3 regions of the Enterocloster sp. genome follow, and region 3 is predicted to be linked to each of the others. Evidence: predicted binding sites of a transcription regulator. Region 3 holds the regulator's gene; each other region holds the start of a gene.

Region 1 (6,423 bases), on a different contig from region 3:
TTTTTGACTTCATGGAATTCAGTGCTATATGTGCGGTGTCCACAGCGGCAGATACAGCCTCATGGGCCGTATCAGAGAACAGGCTTCCTGCGTCTCGGAGCACATTTTTTGTAGCCTGAGCCATATCCTTGGCAGCTACTTTAAATTCGTCTTTGCTGGAGGTAAGAGAAATATAATTGCGGTTTACTTTCGCTGATTCAAAGGTACTGTCTTCAGATCCATCTTTTTTTAATTCACTATCCTCATCTTCTTCAAATTCCCTGAAATCCTTTTCCAGCTCTTTGTGATAGGTCTTATACTGGAGTACATAGGAAACACCGGCTGCCACAGCTCCGGATACGGCGGCTAAAGCGACCAGTTTTCCCCAACCTTTTTTTGCCATATAAATTCCCCTTTCTTTGATAAGTTGTCTGATTATGACTGTTTGCTATTATTGTAATACGAATGGGAAAAAAAATAAACATGAAATCATAAAAAAAATATTAAATTACAGGAAAATCATCCAGAGAAAGAAAATTTTTATCAGAATAAAACGGTTCTGAATTTTAAAGGCGGGATGCCCTCCTGTTTTTTAAAAAAGCTGATAAAACTGGATTCTCCTCCAAAGCCGCATTGGCAGGCGATTTCGTGAACGGGAAGTTCGGTGGTTTTTAAAAGCTCTTTTGCTTTGGAAAGACGAAGAGACAGCAGGTATTCATAGGGCGGAACACCGGTCTGGCGTTTAAACTGTCTGGAAAATTGGGAAGGACTCAGGCTGACTGCCTTTGCCATATGTTCAACCGTTATTTTTTCGGAATAATGTGCCTTCATATAGCGGACCGCTGCAAAGGACAAACTGTTTTCTCCCTCAGAATCCATGGTTTCTTCAAACAGGCCTGTGATCAGTGTATATCCTGGAGGATAAGCGGCTGATGCTTATGGCTTCTCTGGCTTTTATAAGCTCAAAAAGCTCACAGATATGGGCAGGAATTACAGAAGCTGGGGAAATAATGCAGCCTCTTTTGATCATGAGCTCACGTCCCTGATATAAAAAAGAAAAGGTACCGCGGACGATGTAAGCGATTAAAATACTGTCAAAGGAGCTGCGGTCTACCCGGTATCCACTGGTACAGTAAAAATGGCCTGCGCTTAAAGGGTAAAAAAAGAGCCTGGGATTAAAAGCGCCGGAATAGAAAAAAAGCTCGGATGACTGTAAGATACCTTTTTGCATATTCCTCCTACTCTGCCATACAGCAGGATTTTGAAATTATTCGGCGATATTTCAAAAGAAATTTCCGCTGCTTCATTGTATACTAAAACAGAACAGGGGTCAATCAATCAGCCTGTGAATCTTTAAGTCTATATAACAGAGGTGGCAGAGATGAAGTGTATTACAGAATTAAAGGATTGGGATTTTAAAATCCCGGAGCTTGGATTTGAAAAAAGAGTGACGCTTCCTTATACATGGAATGTGGAAAATGAGCGGCCGGTACAGCTTTACAGAGGACCGGCAGAATATACAACAGAAATTGAACTGGATGAAATGCCATGGGACAGGGCAGTGCTGTATTTTGGTTGTGTATTTCATACGGCCAGGGTATTTGTAAACGGAATACCGGCAGGAGGCCATACAGGCTCTGGATATACGCCCTTTGAGTTGGATATAACTGATTTGGCAGTACGGGGGAAAAACCAGATCTGTGTAGTCGCAGACAACAGTAAAAAAGAGGATATGCTCCCTCATGGACTGGATTATGACTGGGCGGATGACGGAGGGCTGCTCCGGGATGTATGTCTGATCCGGATGGAAAAGGACGATATTATGGAAATGAAAACAGGGTATGCCATTGAATCCATAAGCGGACAGACCTGCAGCGGTTATCTGGAGTTTTATATAAAAGGAACAGCGAAAGAGGCCCTGGTTCAGGTGTCGGAGTACAAAACCGGACACATAGTGCTGTCTGAAACGATCCATACAGACACGCTGGTCCGTATCCCCTTTGAGGGCCTTAAGCTATGGGCGCCGGAGCATCCCCGGCTTTATGTGGTGCAGGTGCGCACAAAACAGGATATGGCTTCTGAACGGATCGGCCTGCGCACCATAGAAGTAAAGGGAGCGGGCGTATATCTGAACGGAAAGCGAATTTTTATGAAGGGCTGTGAGTGGATGCCGGGTTCTCATCCGGATTATGGCATGGCAGAGCCCTTTGAGCACAGCAGAAAATGCCTGTCTCAGTTAAAACAGGCTGGCTGCGTATTTACCCGTTTCCACTGGCAGCAGGACAGAAGGATCCTGGACTGGTGCGATGAAAACGGACTTATGGTTCAGGAGGAGATTCCTTTCTGGGGACAGCCAAAGAAAGCCGGATCAGAGCAGCTTGCGCTGGCAAAGCAGCAGGCCGGGGAAATGGTGCATTATCACGGCAGCCATCCGTCCATTATCTGCTGGGGCGTTGGAAATGAGCTTGGGGGAGAACTTCCGGAAACCATTGCGTATGCAAAGGAGATGTACCGGTATTTTAAAGAACTGGATGGCAGCAGGCTGGTGAATTATGTTTCCAATACGGTTTCCAGAGATGCAAATGTTGATTTGGATGATGCGGCCATGTATGGCGATATTGCCATGTGGAATGAGTATCTGGGTCTCTGGCAGCCCTGTGAGGATGTAGAAGGGGTGATCCGAAGGACGTATGAGAAGTTTGGCGGTATGCCGTCCATGGTTACGGAATTTGGATTGTGTGAGCCCGCTTTTGAAGGGGGCGATGAGAGAAGGGCGCAGATCTTAAGAGAGCGGATCCCGGTATATAAAAGCCTCGAAAATATGGCAGGCTATGTATGGTTTTCCTTAAATGACTATCGAACTCACTATGGGGAATATGGGGAGGGGAAAATGAAGCAGCGGATCCATGGGTCGACGGATCTGTATGGAAATGAAAAGCCTTCCTATGAGGTGTTCTGCGAAATTGAGTAAAATGGCGTTGTTTTAGTCATATTTGAGTAAGCGGAGCTGTATGATCTAATGATACTTCACAAATATTTTAGAAAATATTAGCACTCAACTCTTGACAGTGCTAATAAGCAGTGGTATAACTTACATTGTGAACAAAAGAAGCAGGAAACAGCAAAAGCTGAGAGAAAATAATGAATGATCACAAGGAGGAATCCAGATATGAAGTTAGTACCATTATTTGACAAGGTCGTATTAAAGCAGTTAGTTGCAGAGGAGACTACCAAGTCCGGCATCGTTCTTCCGGGAGCAGCAAAGGAAAAGCCACAGCAGGCAGAGGTAATCGCAGTTGGACCAGGCGGCGTGGTTGACGGCAAGGAAGTGGTTATGCAGGTAAAGGCCGGCGACACTGTAATCTATTCCAAGTATTCAGGAACAGAGGTAGAGCTGGATGACGAGAAGTATGTGATCGTTAAGCAGAGCGACATTCTGGCAGTAGTAGAGTAATCATTAAAAATACGGACTTATTTATAAATTTGGAGGTTGATTGACATGGCAAAGCAGATTAAATATGGCGTAGATGCCCGCAAGGCACTGGAAGCAGGCGTAAATCAGTTAGCAGATACCGTTCGCGTAACCTTAGGCCCTAAGGGACGCAACGTAGTTCTTGACAAGTCCTTTGGCGCACCGCTGATCACAAATGACGGTGTTACTATTGCAAAGGAAATCGAGCTTGCAGATCCATTTGAGAACATGGGCGCACAGCTGATCAAGGAAGTTGCTTCCAAGACAAATGACGTAGCAGGCGACGGTACTACCACAGCAACCGTTCTGGCACAGGCTATGGTAAATGAAGGCATGAAGAACCTGGCAGCAGGCGCTAACCCGATCATCTTAAGAAAGGGTATGAAGAAGGCCACAGACGCAGCTGTTGAGGCGATCAAGGCTATGAGCAAGCCTGTAGGCGGCAAGGCTCAGATCGCAAGAGTAGCAGCTATCTCTGCATCGGATGATGAGGTAGGTACAATGGTAGCTGACGCCATGGAGAAGGTTTCCAAGGACGGTGTTATCACCATCGAGGAATCCAAGACCATGAAGACAGAGCTGGATCTGGTAGAAGGTATGCAGTTTGACAGAGGCTACCTGTCCGCATATATGTGCACCGATATGGATAAGATGGAAGCAAATCTGGATGATCCATACGTTCTGATCACTGATAAGAAGATTTCCAATATCCAGGATCTGCTGCCTCTGTTAGAGCAGATCGTAAAGATGGGCGCAAGACTGCTGATCATCGCTGAGGATGTTGAGGGAGAGGCATTAACAACTCTGATCGTAAATAAGTTAAGAGGTACCTTCAATGTAGTTGCTGTCAAGGCTCCGGGCTACGGCGACAGAAGAAAAGAGATGCTTCAGGATATCGCAATCCTGACCGGCGGTACCGTTATTTCCGAAGAGGTTGGTCTGGATCTGAAGGATGCTACCTTAGATCAGTTAGGCCGTGCAAAATCTGTTAAGGTACAGAAGGAAAACACCATCATCGTTGATGGTGAGGGCGATAAGGAAGCGATTGCAGCAAGAGTGGCTCAGATCCGCAAGCAGATTGGTGAGACTACCTCTGAGTTCGATAAGGAGAAGCTGCAGGAGCGTCTGGCTAAGCTGGCAGGCGGCGTAGCTGTTATCCGTGTAGGCGCTGCTACCGAAACAGAGATGAAGGAAGCCAAGCTGCGTATGGAGGATGCATTAAATGCAACCCGTGCGGCAGTTGAGGAAGGCATCATCGCAGGCGGCGGTTCTGCATACGCACATGCTACCGTAGATGTTCAGAAGGTAGTAGACGGTCTGGAAGGTGATGAGAAGACAGGCGCTAAGATCATCTTAAAGGCTCTGGAGGCTCCTCTGTTCCACATCGTTTCCAACGCAGGTCTGGAAGGCGCTGTTGTTGTAAATAAGGTAAAAGAGTCTGAGGTTGGATGCGGTTTTGACGCATACAATGAGAAATTTGTAGATATGATCGAGGCTGGTATCCTGGATCCTGTAAAGGTTACAAGAAGCGCTCTGCAGAACGCTACCAGCGTTGCATCTACTCTGCTTACAACAGAGTCTGTTGTAGCAGCGATCAAGGAGCCGGCTCCCGCAGCTCCTGCAGCACCTGACATGGGCGGAATGTACTAATTTCCCTGTCAAAACTGGTAAAATATAAAACTACGGATTCCCTCTGGATCTGGGATTTATTCTCAGAACCAGGGGGGATTCTTGCGTAAATGAGGGTTTTTGAGAAAAGAAACGGGTACAGCCTTAATGAAAATGTAATACTTCTGTGCTTTTTTGTAAAAGAAAACTGTGATATACTGGAAAAATACATTGGATAGAAAACGAGGTACTTGATATATGAAACCATACAGATGGAAGCGGGTTCTTGGTATATGTACAGCTGCGGTCTTGGGGCTGTCTTTTCCGGCTTATGCGGTAACGATTACGCCTTTAAATCCGGGAACAGGACAAAGCTCTTCCTCAGAGCCTTCTGGAACGGGAGCACCTGCATCACAGGAAAATACAGAACGTTTAAATATTGCCCAGCCGGTTGTGTCCTCTGAGGGGGCGGTGCTCATGGACGGGGCTTCGGGAAAGGTGCTGTTTTCCAAAAATGGAGACACCCGCTATTATCCGGCCAGTATTACAAAGCTGATGACGGCTCTCTTAGTGGCAGAAAACTGTAGCCTGGATGATACGGTGACATTTTCAGCATCAGCTACTACAAATCTGGAATCAGGAGCTGTTTCCATCGGTATGGTGGAGGGCGATACCATGACGGTCCGCCAGTGTCTGTATGCCCTGCTTTTAAAGTCTGCTAACGAAGTAGGAAATGCGCTGGCAGAACACGTTTCAGGCAGTGTCCAGGCATTTGCAGACAGGATGAACGAGAAGGCGGTTAAACTTGGCTGTACCAACACCCATTTTACGAATCCCCATGGATTAAATGATCCGGAGCATTATACCACGCCAAAGGACATGGCGCTGATCGCCAGAGCTGCTTTTCAGAATGAGGTGGTAAGGACAGTAGCGTCCACCAGGACATACAGTCTTCTGGCTACGAAAAAGAATCCTTCCGGGCTTACGGTCACAATGGGACATAAGATGTTAAATCCCAATGATTCCCGTTATTATGAGGGGATAATCGGGGGGAAGACGGGTTATACCTCCAAGGCAGGAAATACACTGGTAACGGCGGCAGAACGGAATGGAGTCCGCATGATCGCGGTAGTGATGAAGAGCCGTTCCACCCACTATGTGGATACAAAGGCCATGCTGGACTATGGATTTGAGCTGGCAAAGGCAGGAGCGCTTGAAACAAACCAGACTGGGGGACAGAATGCAGGTTCTTCCCAGACAGGAGCGGGAAGCGGCGGTCCCGGAGCTGGTGCCGGCCCATCGGGAGCAGCCGGTGCTCCCGAAAGTACAGGAGCATCAGGAGTAACGGTTGTACCGGGAAATAC
Region 2 (6,423 bases), on a different contig from region 3:
CCTGTCCTACGACTCTCTTATGGAGCACCTGATCCAGATGAAGGGTCTTGCTGCGCTCGCTCTCTGTAAGCTTTGCCACAGGAATGCCGGTCCATTTGGACACAATTCTTGCAATCTCATCCTCTGTCACACTCTCATGAACCAGGCTCAGATCTTCCTTTTTAACCTTCTCTTCCTCTGCCTCCAGCTCCTTCTGCAGCTGGGGCAGCTTTCCATACTGAAGCTCTGCCGCCTTGTTCAGATCGTATTTCTGCTGGGCATCCTGGATCTGGCGGTTTACAGCCTCAATCTCTTCACGGAGAGCAGAGAGGCGGTCTACGCTGGATTTTTCATTTTCCCACTGAGCCTTTTTTGCGGTAAATTCATCATGCAGCTCTGCCAGCTCCTTCTGTAAATCTGCCAGACGATCCTGGCTTAAGCGGTCTGTTTCCTTTTTTAATGCTGCTTCCTCGATTTCCATCTGCATCAGCCTGCGGGACAGCTCGTCTAATTCTGCGGGCATACTGTCCATTTCAGTTTTGATCATTGCACAGGCCTCATCTACCAGGTCAATGGCCTTATCGGGCAGAAAACGGTCGGAAATATAGCGGTCGGACAGCATGGCTGCGCTTACCAGAGCGGAATCTGTGATCTTTACGCCATGGTAAACCTCATACCGCTCCTTCAGTCCTCTGAGAATGGAAATGGTGTCCTCAACCGTAGGCTCTGCCACCATAACCGGCTGGAACCGGCGCTCTAAGGCCGCATCCTTTTCAATGTACTGGCGGTATTCATTTAAGGTAGTAGCGCCGATGCAGTGCAACTCGCCTCTTGCCAGCATGGGCTTTAACATATTGCCCGCATCCATGGATCCCTCTGTCTTTCCTGCTCCCACAATGGTATGAAGCTCATCAATAAAGAGGATGATCTGGCCTTCGCTCTTTTTTACCTCTTCCAGAACTGCTTTTAAACGCTCCTCAAATTCGCCTCTATACTTGGCTCCTGCCACTAAGGCTCCCATATCAAGGGCAAAGAGCTTTTTATCCTTTAAGCCCTCCGGCACATCGCCCCGGACGATTCTCTGAGCCAGACCTTCTACAACGGCTGTCTTACCTACGCCGGGCTCACCAATCAGCACCGGATTATTTTTTGTCTTTCTGGACAGAATACGGACTACGTTGCGGATTTCACTGTCGCGGCCGATCACCGGATCCAGCTTCTGGTTTCTGGCCCGCTCTACCAGGTCATAACCATATTTTTCCAGTGTATCATAGGTCGCCTCCGGGTTGTCGCTGACTACCCTCTGATTGCCCCGGACGGTGGACAACGCCTGCAAAAACCGTTCTCTGGTGATTCCATAAGTCTTAAACAGCTCCTTCATTTCCCGTCCGGGCTGCTTTAAAAGTGCTAAAAACAAATGCTCCACCGAAACGTACTCGTCTCCCATAGCCTTTGCTTCATCCTCAGCGTTAATCAGTACCTTGTTTAAATCATTGCTGATGTAAAGCTGGCCGCCGCCGCTTACCTTTGTAAGCTTCTCAATGGCCTGTTTGGCCTCATTTTTAAACATATCTCCCTGGATTCCCATTTTCGTAACCAGCTTCATGATCAGGCTGTCATCCAAGGTCAGGAGACTGTAAAGCAGATGCGGCTGATCGATCTGCTGATTGCCGTACTCATACGCCAGCTTTTCACAGCCCTGCACCGCCTCCATGGACTTTTGTGTAAATTTATTGATATTCATACGCCATTCCCCTTTCTGCTGCGGAATCGTGTTTCTGTTCTTTGTTCTATGCGTACTATAACACATGTTATTAGCAGTGTCAAGAGTCGAGTGCTAATTTTTTTACAGAATCCTTTATATGCAGACACCCGCCGGCCGGAACGATTCCAACAGGTGGGTGTAAAAGAAATTATTTACTTTTTAAGTCCTAATGCTTTAATGGTCTTGGCTGTTAATGTACCCTCATAGATCACAGTAGCCGTATCTCCGGTCTTTAAGCCGTCAAACATCCCATCTTCCCCCACAAATGAAAAGAAGGTATTTTCCGGATCCTCTGTATCCAGAACAACATGATTGCTCTCTGCCTCTGCTACGGTACCGGTAAGGGTCTTAATTCCCGCGTCCTCTGTATCTCTGGCGTCTGCAGTCACGATCTTTGTAGCGACTGCGGGAACTTCCTCATCTTCCAGATCTCCATAATATGTAATATCTGCCTCTGTGCCGGCCTTAACGCCATCCTTTGTGACCGTCTGGGCAATGAGGGTATTTAAGGTATAGGAACCGTCCTCCGTCTTTAAAACAAGGCTTCCATCTTCTGTGCTTTCAATGGTTCCCGTAATTGTCAGATCATCCTCCTCAGCAGCTTCCTCCTCGGCTTCCTCTGCTGCGGAAATCACAATATCAACCTCTACGGCCTTTGCCGGCGTTTCTCCCAGCGCTCCTGTGTAGTAAACATCTACCTCATCGCCTTCACCGATGGCCTCTGCTCCGGTAAGCTCTGCTCCGGACACGTCAAATCCGGCTTCTGTTCCGGCATCGTCTGTTACTGTAATAACCGTATCCTCTACTGTCTTTACAATACCGTAAAAGCTCTCCGTCTCTGCCTCCTCTTCCTCGGAAGAAGCCTCTGCCGTGGTTGTCTCTGCTACCGAAGACGCGGCTGTCGTAGCCGTTGCTGCCTCAGTCTCTGTTTTCTGAGATGAACAGGCTGTCATTCCAAGGGCAGCTGCCATCACTGCGATCATAAAATATTTTCTTTTCATAAATGAACTCTCCTCTCCATTCATTTCTGTATACACGATACATATTACTACGTAATCTGTGTTTTTACTATGTATTTTCTTTGAAATTTTCTTTAGAATTCTATAAAAAAATCATTAAGCTCTAATTATATTTCAGCTCCTCTTCCTGGCTTTTACGCCTGTTTTTCCCTGTAAAATACAGAACAATCCCCAACAATATGCCTGAAACTCCCAATGCAGCCGTAACAGTCACTCCGGTTCGGATCCAGCGTAAAAATGGATCCGGCTCTTCTGCCGCTTCCGGCTCTAAAACCAATGCCTCTTCCTGCTCTTTTTCTGAATTAGAAATATTCCCCAGTTCCGCAGGTTCATACACAGCGGACACCTCATAGGAAACCGGCTCCACAACCTGAACCTGTCCTCTGTATACAGCCTCGTAATCACGCAGCAGCCTCTCTCCCCTTGCCGACGCCCTGCGGCAGACCTGGCCCGTTTCATCCATAAAGCTTTCCCCATCCCAATCCATAGATGTGATATGGTAAGCCTCGGACGAAAGCCCCATTTCTCCTAAAAGAAGCTCCTGTTCTGCCAAAGCTGAATCCAGGATATCTTCCCCGGAAATTTTTATTCCACCCAATTCATATTCATCTGCTCCATAGGAATAAAATGTCACAGGCGCCTGAAAATCCTCTCTCCACTCCTCCCCCAGTACCCGACTCTCCTGCATATACAGCCGTCCTGATATCTTTGCGCCATTTTCCTCCTGCCTGCTGTCCACATAGGGTGGAAGCGTCTCTGCTCCTTCTACCTCCCGGTACACTTCCGTTTTTTCAAGCATACGGCTCCGGGAAGCTTCCGGCAGCTCACGCACCTCCCAGTCCGCCAGGCGGTAATGAATCCCATTTTCATCTGTATAGGAAGCTTCCGGCTGTTTCAACGACGGTAAGTCTTCCTCCTTCAAATTCTGTTTTAAAATAATGGAGCCCGGATGTGTCTTTTCCTCCTGATTCGGATCATACTCGATCACCTGCTCTGCAGCGGCCCAGACCGTTTTGGATGATACATTGACAGCAGTAAACATCATTCCCGCCGTGACCGCCAGACATAAAAGCTGCCTTCTGTTTTTGTATTCGTTCATATTTGTTCCCCCGTTTTGGTTTATCTGATTTACATAAAATACCTGTTTGGCTTTCCGCCTTTTGCAGTGTATTCTGCTTTTATCTAATTGCCAATGTGCGGTTCTGTTTTCAAATCAAATATCCTGGTGTGGGAGACCTTTGGAAATTTAAGAAATGAATGAATCTGATGTATAAAACCCTGAAGACTTTAGAAAATAGATCCGGACGGAGGGAACTCCGCCCGGTAAAGACATTATAAATATGTATGCTTCAAATTGCAAGTATTTTTAACGGAACTGGCTGTATTTATGTCCGGGCTGGATACCGCCCCTAAACGAAGCCAGTTCGCTGACTGTTACCAGCTGATAACCTCTGGCTGTCAGTTCAGGAATCAGAACTTCTGCCGCCTGTGCCGTTGGCTCATAAATATCATGCATCAAAATGATGTCTCCATCCTTTACCTGATCCAGAACCGTATCAATGGTTCTTTGAGCATTACGGTGCTGCCAGTCTCTCGTATCAATAGACCACATAATTGCCGGCATACCCATAGAGCCTAATACAGACAGTGATGCGCCGTCCACATATCCTCCTGGCGGACGCATCAGTACCGGAGACACACCGCAGGCAGAAGCAATCTTCTGATTCACAGAACCTACCTGGCTGCGAATGCCTTCCGCCCCAATTTTTGTAAGATATTTATGGTCATTGGTGTGGTTTGCGACCTCACAGCCCTGTTCGGCCATACGGCGGATCACTGCGGCATTGGAGTCCACATTGGTACCTACCATAAAGAATGTAGCCCGTCCCCCATTCTGCTGCAAGCTGTCAAGGATCCGGCTGGTAACCGAAGTCCGCGGGCCGTCATCAAAGGTCAGGGCGATCATAGGTCTGGAGGGATCGACTGCGTTCATGGCTGCCTGAGGCGCTCCGGCGTCCTTTGCCGTGATCGCAGCCCTGATTCCATCGATCCTCAGGCCAGCTCCCTCCGTACCTGCCACAGCTCCATTTAATGCCCAATCCGTCCATGTACCATTCTGATAAACCTTATAATACAGATCATATGATGCTGCAGACGCTCCATACAGCTCCATGCAGATCGCTTCCAGCGGCGCCTCAGCAGACGCATTTCCCGCCTCCGCTCCATCCTCTGCCGGATCCAGCCAGCCGGTCCCGCTTAAATTTACCTGATAGCGGATGCCTACCTGAGCATCTGCCGGAATATTGATCAGATTCGCCCTCATAGCTGCCACCCAGCTTCCATAAGGAGCCTGCAATGCCTGATTATCCGCAGCCGTACCGCTCCATCCCTGGACCGGGGAGTAAATACTGTAGTTTACCTGAAGAGGGAGGTCAGATGAGGCTGTTGAATGATCCGCTGTATCCTGAATTTCGGATCCGGTAGCGGACTGTCCGGATTCCCCCTGGGCTTCGGATCCGCCTGCCGGCTGACCTTCCGCGCTCTGTACCCCATCTGTTTCAGACGGCTTTTCCTGCTCATCGTTCTGATCTGATGGGCCCACTGCTTCCATGCCCGGCCCGCCGGCCGGACCTGCTGCCGCCCCTACTCCCATGGTTCCTGCAAGTGCCGTCATTCCCTGGGTTCCAAACAGGATTCCCATTATGACAAGCAGCGCCAAAATCCTGCCGTTTCGTTTTAAATTGCTCATTCTTTCATTCTCCTTACTGTCTGCCGCTTCCAGTAGACCGTCCATCGCCTAAAGCCAATGGACTTCCTGCTTCATTGACCTCATGTCCCAGCTCCGAATACAGTCCGGCAGAGCATAATATATTCTTTGTAATAAAGATGTTCCTTTAAATCATCCAATGCATCTGCAATCCCCCAGTAATACCAGGCGTGCATGGCCTTATCCTTTTCATTAAACCGCTGCCAGATTTCATCCCCAAGAACCAGATAATCCTTTGCCGTACAGCGCATATTGCTGAGCTTATCCCCAAGAGCCAGGATCTTAATCTCTCTTGGAGCACTTTTCAGATGCTGTATGGTAGCTCCCTTCCGTTCCCTCCAGCATTTTGTTTTATCCTCTGTCTCATTTGCCACCAGACAGGCTACTCTTGAACCGAAGCGCTCCCTAATCTCCTCTTCTGTCACGCCCGTATCCTCAACCACATCATGCAAAAGCGCTGCCGCGATCATCTCCGGATCATCCGTAAACCCGGATACGATCAGAGCTGCCTCCATCGGGTGTGTAATATACGGGATCTGTGTCCCTTTTCTGAATGTTCCATGGTGCGCCTGCGCCGCAAATGCTGCTGCTTCTTCTATCATGGCTCTGCCCCTTTTCTCGCTAGACCCCTGAGGATCATCCTGTGCCCTTCCCGTTCCGGGAATATTTTGGCATATGTAGTATCATTCCCATCATATCATATTCTGCTCCTGTTTTCATCCCTTTTCCCCACAGACTTTCTTACAACACTCTTACAAGAGCAATTTTTCCTTGTAAGACCAGACAATTTCTGCTATGCTATAGTGGTATTTTGACCAAACTTCAAAGGAGGACAAAGGCAATGGACCGCCATTCATCCTATACAGCGCCCCGCAGCGACCGTTCACCAGCCT
Region 3 (6,423 bases):
CAAAGGTACCGCCGCCTAAGTCGTATACCATGATCTTCTGCTCATTTTCATTGTCAAGGCCGTAAGCCAGCGCTGCCGCTGTAGGCTCGTTGATGATACGCTTTACTTCCAGACCTGCAATCTTTCCTGCGTCCTTGGTTGCCTGACGCTGTGCGTCATTAAAGTATGCGGGAACAGTGATAACAGCCTCTGTTACTGTCTCGCCTAAGTAGCTCTCTGCATCTGCCTTCAGCTTCTGAAGGATCATGGCAGAAATCTCCTGTGGTGTGTACTTCTTTCCGTCAATGTCCACCTTGTAGTCTGTGCCCATATGGCGCTTGATGGAAGAAATGGTGCGGTCTGCGTTTGTAACTGCCTGACGCTTTGCTGGCTCGCCTACCAGTCTTTCACCTGTTTTTGTAAATGCCACGATAGATGGTGTGGTTCTTACGCCCTCTGCATTTGCGATAACGGTTGGCTTTCCACCTTCCATAACGGCAACGCAGCTATTCGTTGTACCTAAGTCGATACCAATAATCTTGCCCATAGTTATTTCCTCCTGATTTGATCAATCTATAAAATATTTTAGTTTGCAACTTTAACCATACTGTGTCTTACAACGCTGTCCCGGTACATATATCCCTTCTGGAGCTCCTCCGCAACGATATTTTCTCCCAGGCTCTCATCCTCCACATGCATCACTGCATTGTGGAAATTGGGATCAAATTCCTTTCCGGCTGCCTCAATGGGCTTTACTCCGGCTTCCTCAAAGACCTTCTGGATCTGCTTGTAGATTTTTTCCATGCCCTCTGCAATGGGATCTTCCTTTTTATCCTCAGGGATTACTGCCAGGCCTCTCTCAAAATTGTCGATCACGGGAAGGATGCGCTCAATGATATCTCTGGCGCCCATCTCATACATGGAAGATTTCTCCTTTTCCGTTCTCTTTCTGAAATTTTCAAATTCAGCCATCTGGCGTTTTACCCGGTCGGTCAGCTCCTCGATCTTTTCATCTCTCGGATCCTTCTTTTTCTTAAAGAAACCTCCCTTTGACGCGTTATCCGCAGCTTCTTCTGTCTGAGTCTCTGCTTCCGCAGTTTCCTCTTTGACAGCGTCTGCCGCTTCCTCTGTCTCCGGAATATCTGTTACTTCTTCCTTCTTATTATCTTCACTCACTGCTTATCACCTTTCATCCTTTTTAAATGCTGCATCCAGCTGGCTCATCAGATTCCGCAGCGTTCCAAGGACCTTTTCATAATCCATACGCTTCGGTCCGATAATTCCGACTGTTCCCCGAAGTCCTCCGCCCAGATCGTAATTGGCTGTAACCACGCTGCAGTCCTTCATGGACTGAACCGGCGTTTCATCACCGATATAGACCTGGATCCCGGCGTCACCGCCGTTTTCCGTATTGACCTCGGAAACAAACTCCTGAAGCATTTCCTTGTGCTCCAGTGTCCCGATCAGCTTGCTGGCCTTATCGCCTTCTGAAAGCTCCGGATACCGAAAAATATTCGTAGCCCCGCTGGTATAAATCTGAAGATCTTCTCCGCCGGCCTTGATCGCTTCCGCAACCTCGTTTAAGACCAGCTCCACCACCTGGCTGTGAATGCCTGCATCCTCCTTCAGACGACTGATGATATCCAGATTGATTTCTTCAATCGTCAGCCCGTTTAAGCTGCTGTTTAACAGGATGTTCAGATTCAAGAGTTCCTGTTCCCCCAGCTCTTCCGCAATATCGATCATGGTATTTTTAACGATATTTCCTTCTACCACAACCACTACCAGAAGCTTATGTGCCTCTACTCTGGACAGCTGGATAAATTTCAGCTTTGTCTTGTGGTAGCTGGGGCCGCTGATCATGGCCGCATAATTGGTATTGGCCGCCAGAACCTGAGCCATCTTTTTAAGGACCAGTTCCAGCTTATCAACCTTCTGAACCATCATATCCTTAAATTCTGTAACTTCATTGTCCTTTTCCTGCATGATCTGGTCTACATAGAACCTGTATCCCTTATCGGAAGGAATACGCCCTGCGGAAGTGTGGGGCTGAATGATATATCCCATCTCTTCCAGATCTGACATCTCGTTACGGATGGTGGCAGAACTCAGTTTTAATTCTGAATACTTGGAAATGGTTCTGGAACCAACCGGTTCGCCTGTCTCCAGGTAGGTTTTGATGATCGCCTTTAATATGGTGATCTTCCGGTTATCCAGCTGTGTATCCATCGTTTCCTGTCACCTTCCTCTCCTGCGATTATTAGCACTCAATGCTTTGGAGTGCTAACATCTACATTTCATAATATATTCCTTTCTCTCTGTTTTGTCAAGGGATTTTTCATTTTTTTCATGATCTTATTTCCTGTATATACAGTTTTCTCTTGACAAAAGTCCTCTCTGCCTTTATTCTGGACATAGATTCATTTTTATTTCACAAATCAGAATTTCTGTCTGTTTTGTAACCTTCTAAACATTCTTTTATATACGTTTCAGATCCTGTTCAGGAATGATATCCGGACAATATTTTTCTTACCTGCTATGAAGCTGCCTTTTGCAGTTTACATAAATATAATGTACTAAGGGGGTATACATTTGGTATACGACGTATTTCTCAACAAAATCAAAACGGGCATGGAACAGGCCCTGGGAAAGGAGTATGAACTGAGCCTGCACAGGATCACCAAAAACAACGGCCTGATTCTGGATGGTCTGTGCATTTCCAAAGACAAAAATCCGGTAGCTCCTGCTATTTATCTCAATAACTGCTACCATCAGTATCTGGAAGGCTGCTCTTTGGAGGAAATCACTCAGGAGCTTTTGGAACTGTACCGCTCCAATGAGGCTTTGCCCACCATTCATCCGGCCCGGCTTTCCGATTACAGCGCCATGAAATCCCGGACCGCCTGCCGCCTTATAAACACGGCTGCCAATGAAACACTTTTGCAGGATATGCCTCATATTCCATGGAACGATCTTTCCATCGTATTCTACCTGTTTCTTCAGGAAAATGATACCGGTATAATGACTGCCGGAATCCATACCTCTCATCTGAATACCTGGGGTATTTCCCAGGATGAACTCTTTCAGGCTGCCATCTCCAATGTTTCCCAGCTCTTTCCTCCGTCCATTACCAGTATGGACTGTATTTTAGAGGATCTGACAGACTCCGTCCCCGACCTGAACAGACAGGCCATGACCCCTTTCTATGTTCTTTCCAATACCTGCGGAATCAACGGAGCAATCTGTATGCTCTATCCTGATGTTCTTAAACATTTCTCAGAAGGGATTGAACGCGACGTGCTGATTCTTCCCTCCAGTATCCATGAAGTTCTGCTTCTTCCCGATGAAGAAGACATTTCTTATGACGAACTCAGCCAAATGGTAGCCCAGATCAATGCCTCCGAGGTTCTGCCTCAGGACCGCCTCTCCAACCAGATCTATCGCTACAGCCGGAGATCTGATTCGATTGAGATCGTATCTTCCTGCATGCTTCCCCTCAATTAAAGCATACAAAAGGAGCTGCTGTACGAACCCTTTCATCCGTTACAGCAGCTCCTCTTTTTACCTATCCTTTATACAATCCTTACTGAACCCAGGCTCCCGATCCGTCTACATATCTTCCATCCGGTGTCCAGGTATTTCTAAACATCACTCCGCTTCCGCCCATATAGTACCATCTGCCATTCACAGACTGCCATCCGGTTGTCATAGCGCCGCTTCCATCCAGATAATACCACTGTCCGTTCTGCTCCAGCCATCCTGTCTGCATTACGCCGCTGCTGTTTAAATAATACCATCTGCCGCTTACATACTGCCAGCCCGTCTGCATCTCACCGCTTCCATTGAGATAATACCACTGTCCGTTTACATTCTGCCAGCCGGTTGTAAGAGCACCATTGGAACCAAGATAATACCACTGACGGTCTACCTTCTGCCAGCCAGTAAGCATATATCCGGAACGGTCAAAGAGATACCACACTCCATCGATCTGTTTCCAGCCATCTGCCGGATAACCGCCTGTAGAGTAAGAATACCACCAGCGTCCGCCTTCCTGTACCCAGCGTCCGCTTCCACCGTAAGAACCTGCCTCATCCTCATCTACATACAGGGAAGAAGAATCCTCAGACCACTCGCCTGCCTTGTCATTATAGCTTGCAATAGCTCTCACACGGAAGGTATAATCTCCTTCTTTATTAAAATATCCGGAAAAGTCAAAATACGTATTAGATGTATTGACAGTTGTAACCGTTTTGTCATCTCTTAACAGCTTTACATCATAGCTCTTGGAACCCTCTACCTCGTCCCACTCAGCCGTGCTGTCATTCCAGTCCAGATTATCAGCAGCCTCCAGCTTGCCTCCGATACGGTCCAGCTCTACCGTCACTTCCATATAATCGCCGTCATCATAAATTTTTGCCTTTTTAAACTCAGCGTCACAGCCGCTTATCTTAAAGTGGCTCTTGCTGGTATAGGAAAAACGGTATCCCTCAGAAGCAGAAAGTTCTACCTTTACCTCGGGAACATCTCCTACCGTCCAGACATCCTTATCCTCCAGATTCGTGTACTCTACGGAATCCACATCATATGAATCGTCTCTGGCCCTTACGCTGATATCACCAATATCATCTCCGCTCTCCGGCTCCTTATCATAAGAAAATTCCAAACGCACTGTATCGATCTTCTCCGTGCCCGCATAGACCGGAAATACAGCCATAGCTGACAAAAACGCTGCCATTGCCAGGGAAAACATTTTCTTTGTATACATATACCTCTCCTCCTTATATTTAAGATTCGTTTTGTTTCTTTTGTATGATTTTATTATAAAGGAAAGTTTGGATTTATGCAATTTCATAATTCTTACAAAGAGTTTACAATTCCTTACAGCCCCAACCGGTTCCCAGACTATTCCATATCCAAAAGCAGCTTTTTCACTTCCACCATACGGTCTCTGAGCCGAGCCGCCTCCTCAAAGTTTAACTCGGCTGCTGCCTGACGCATCTTCTTTTCCAGTTCCTTTGAAAGCTTTTTAAGTTCCTTCTCATCCATAGATTCCGGATCCTTCGTATCTGCGAAACTGTCATTTTCCACGGCCTTTGAAATGGTGATCAGGTCTCTTACTGCCTTTTTAATGGTTGTAGGCGTAATGCCATGCTCCTCATTATATCTCTGCTGGATCTGACGGCGGCGTTTCGTCTCCTCAATCGCCACCCGCATGGAATCTGTGATGGTATCGGCATACATGATCACATGACCCTCAGAATTCCGTGCCGCACGGCCAATTGTCTGAATAAGTGAGGTTTCTGAACGGAGAAAACCTTCCTTGTCCGCATCCAGAATCGCCACCAGCGTAATCTCCGGTATATCAAGGCCCTCTCTTAAAAGATTAATCCCTACAAGCACGTCAAACACATCCAGGCGCATATCCCGGATGATCTGCGCACGCTCTAAGGTATCAATATCGGAATGGAGATATTTCACCCGAATTCCCACTTCCCGCATATAATCGGTAAGATCCTCTGCCATCCGCTTTGTCAAAGTAGTGATCAGAACCTTATGATGGCCTGCCACCTCCTTGTTCACCTCTGAAATCAGATCGTCAATCTGCCCCTCCACAGGACGGACAAATATTTCCGGATCCAGAAGCCCGGTCGGACGGATGATCTGCTCCACCCGCATCAGCTCATGCTCCTGTTCATAGACAGAGGGCGTAGCTGATACAAACAGCATCTGATCAATCTTGCTTTCAAATTCCGAAAAATTTAAAGGACGGTTGTCCAGGGCAGAAGGAAGGCGGAACCCATAGTCCACCAGCGTCATTTTTCTGGAACGGTCTCCCGCATACATGCCCCGTACCTGAGGCAGAGTGATGTGGGACTCATCTACAATAATGAGAAAGTCTTTGGGGAAATAATCAATCAGGGTACAGGGAGGCTCTCCCGGTGCTGTTCCCGTCAAATGTCTGGAATAATTTTCAATACCAGAACAAAAGCCTGTCTCCCGCATTATTTCCACATCAAAATTCGTGCGTTCGGAAATCCTCTGAGCCTCTAACAGCTTATCCTCACTCTTAAAAAATGATACACGCTCCTTTAATTCCTCTAAAATATGTTCCGTGGCCTCCATCATCTTTTCCTTGGGAACCACATAATGAGATGCCGGAAAAATCGCCACATGCCCCAGCTGGGCCTTCACCTCTCCAGTCACGGTATCAATTTCCATGATCCGGTCTACCTCATCCCCAAAAAATTCCACCCGGAAGGCCTGACCGTCTGAGTAGGCCGGATAAATGTCCAGAACATCACCCTTGACCCGAAAGCTTCCCCGCTTAAAGTCCATGTCATTGCGGTCATACTGGATTTCGATCAGCTTGCGGATCACATCATCCCGGTCCTTTTCCATCCCCGGTCTCAGTGAAATAACCATCTCCTGATAATCAATGGCACT

Evidence for each region. Region 3 encodes HrcA, which represses chaperone genes, less so after heat shock. Its sites were predicted from a motif close to TGTTAGCACTCNNNNNNNNNGAGTGCTAACA; they were not measured.
Region 1: the regulator HrcA is predicted to act here: its motif matches at 3,026-3,056, upstream of ACZM6M_RS01750 (co-chaperone GroES).
Region 2: the regulator HrcA is predicted to act here: its motif matches at 1,792-1,822, upstream of clpB (ATP-dependent chaperone ClpB).

What each region holds. Positions count from the first base shown of each region.
Region 1 is NZ_DBMACH010000001.1:342,506-348,928, forward strand. Features, by position in the region: gene ACZM6M_RS01730 (hypothetical protein) at 1-382, opposite strand, end outside; gene ACZM6M_RS01735 (helix-turn-helix domain-containing protein) at 523-858, opposite strand; gene ACZM6M_RS01740 (AraC family ligand binding domain-containing protein) at 866-1,210, opposite strand; gene ACZM6M_RS01745 (glycoside hydrolase family 2 protein) at 1,361-2,950, shown strand; gene ACZM6M_RS01750 (co-chaperone GroES) at 3,149-3,433, shown strand; gene groL (chaperonin GroEL) at 3,479-5,101, shown strand; gene ACZM6M_RS01760 (serine hydrolase) at 5,318-6,423, shown strand, end outside.
Region 2 is NZ_DBMACH010000006.1:83,105-89,527, forward strand. Features, by position in the region: gene clpB (ATP-dependent chaperone ClpB) at 1-1,723, opposite strand, end outside; gene ACZM6M_RS08180 (hypothetical protein) at 1,897-2,745, opposite strand; gene ACZM6M_RS08185 (hypothetical protein) at 2,867-3,862, opposite strand; gene ACZM6M_RS08190 (polysaccharide deacetylase family protein) at 4,130-5,512, opposite strand; gene ACZM6M_RS08195 (HD domain-containing protein) at 5,593-6,132, opposite strand; gene ACZM6M_RS08200 (hypothetical protein) at 6,372-6,423, shown strand, end outside.
Region 3 is NZ_DBMACH010000003.1:268,043-274,465, forward strand. Features, by position in the region: gene dnaK (molecular chaperone DnaK) at 1-526, opposite strand, end outside; gene grpE (nucleotide exchange factor GrpE) at 565-1,155, opposite strand; gene hrcA (heat-inducible transcriptional repressor HrcA) at 1,162-2,208, opposite strand; gene ACZM6M_RS05290 (DUF5688 family protein) at 2,572-3,483, shown strand; gene ACZM6M_RS05295 (cell wall-binding repeat-containing protein) at 3,563-4,744, opposite strand; gene uvrB (excinuclease ABC subunit UvrB) at 4,882-6,423, opposite strand, start outside.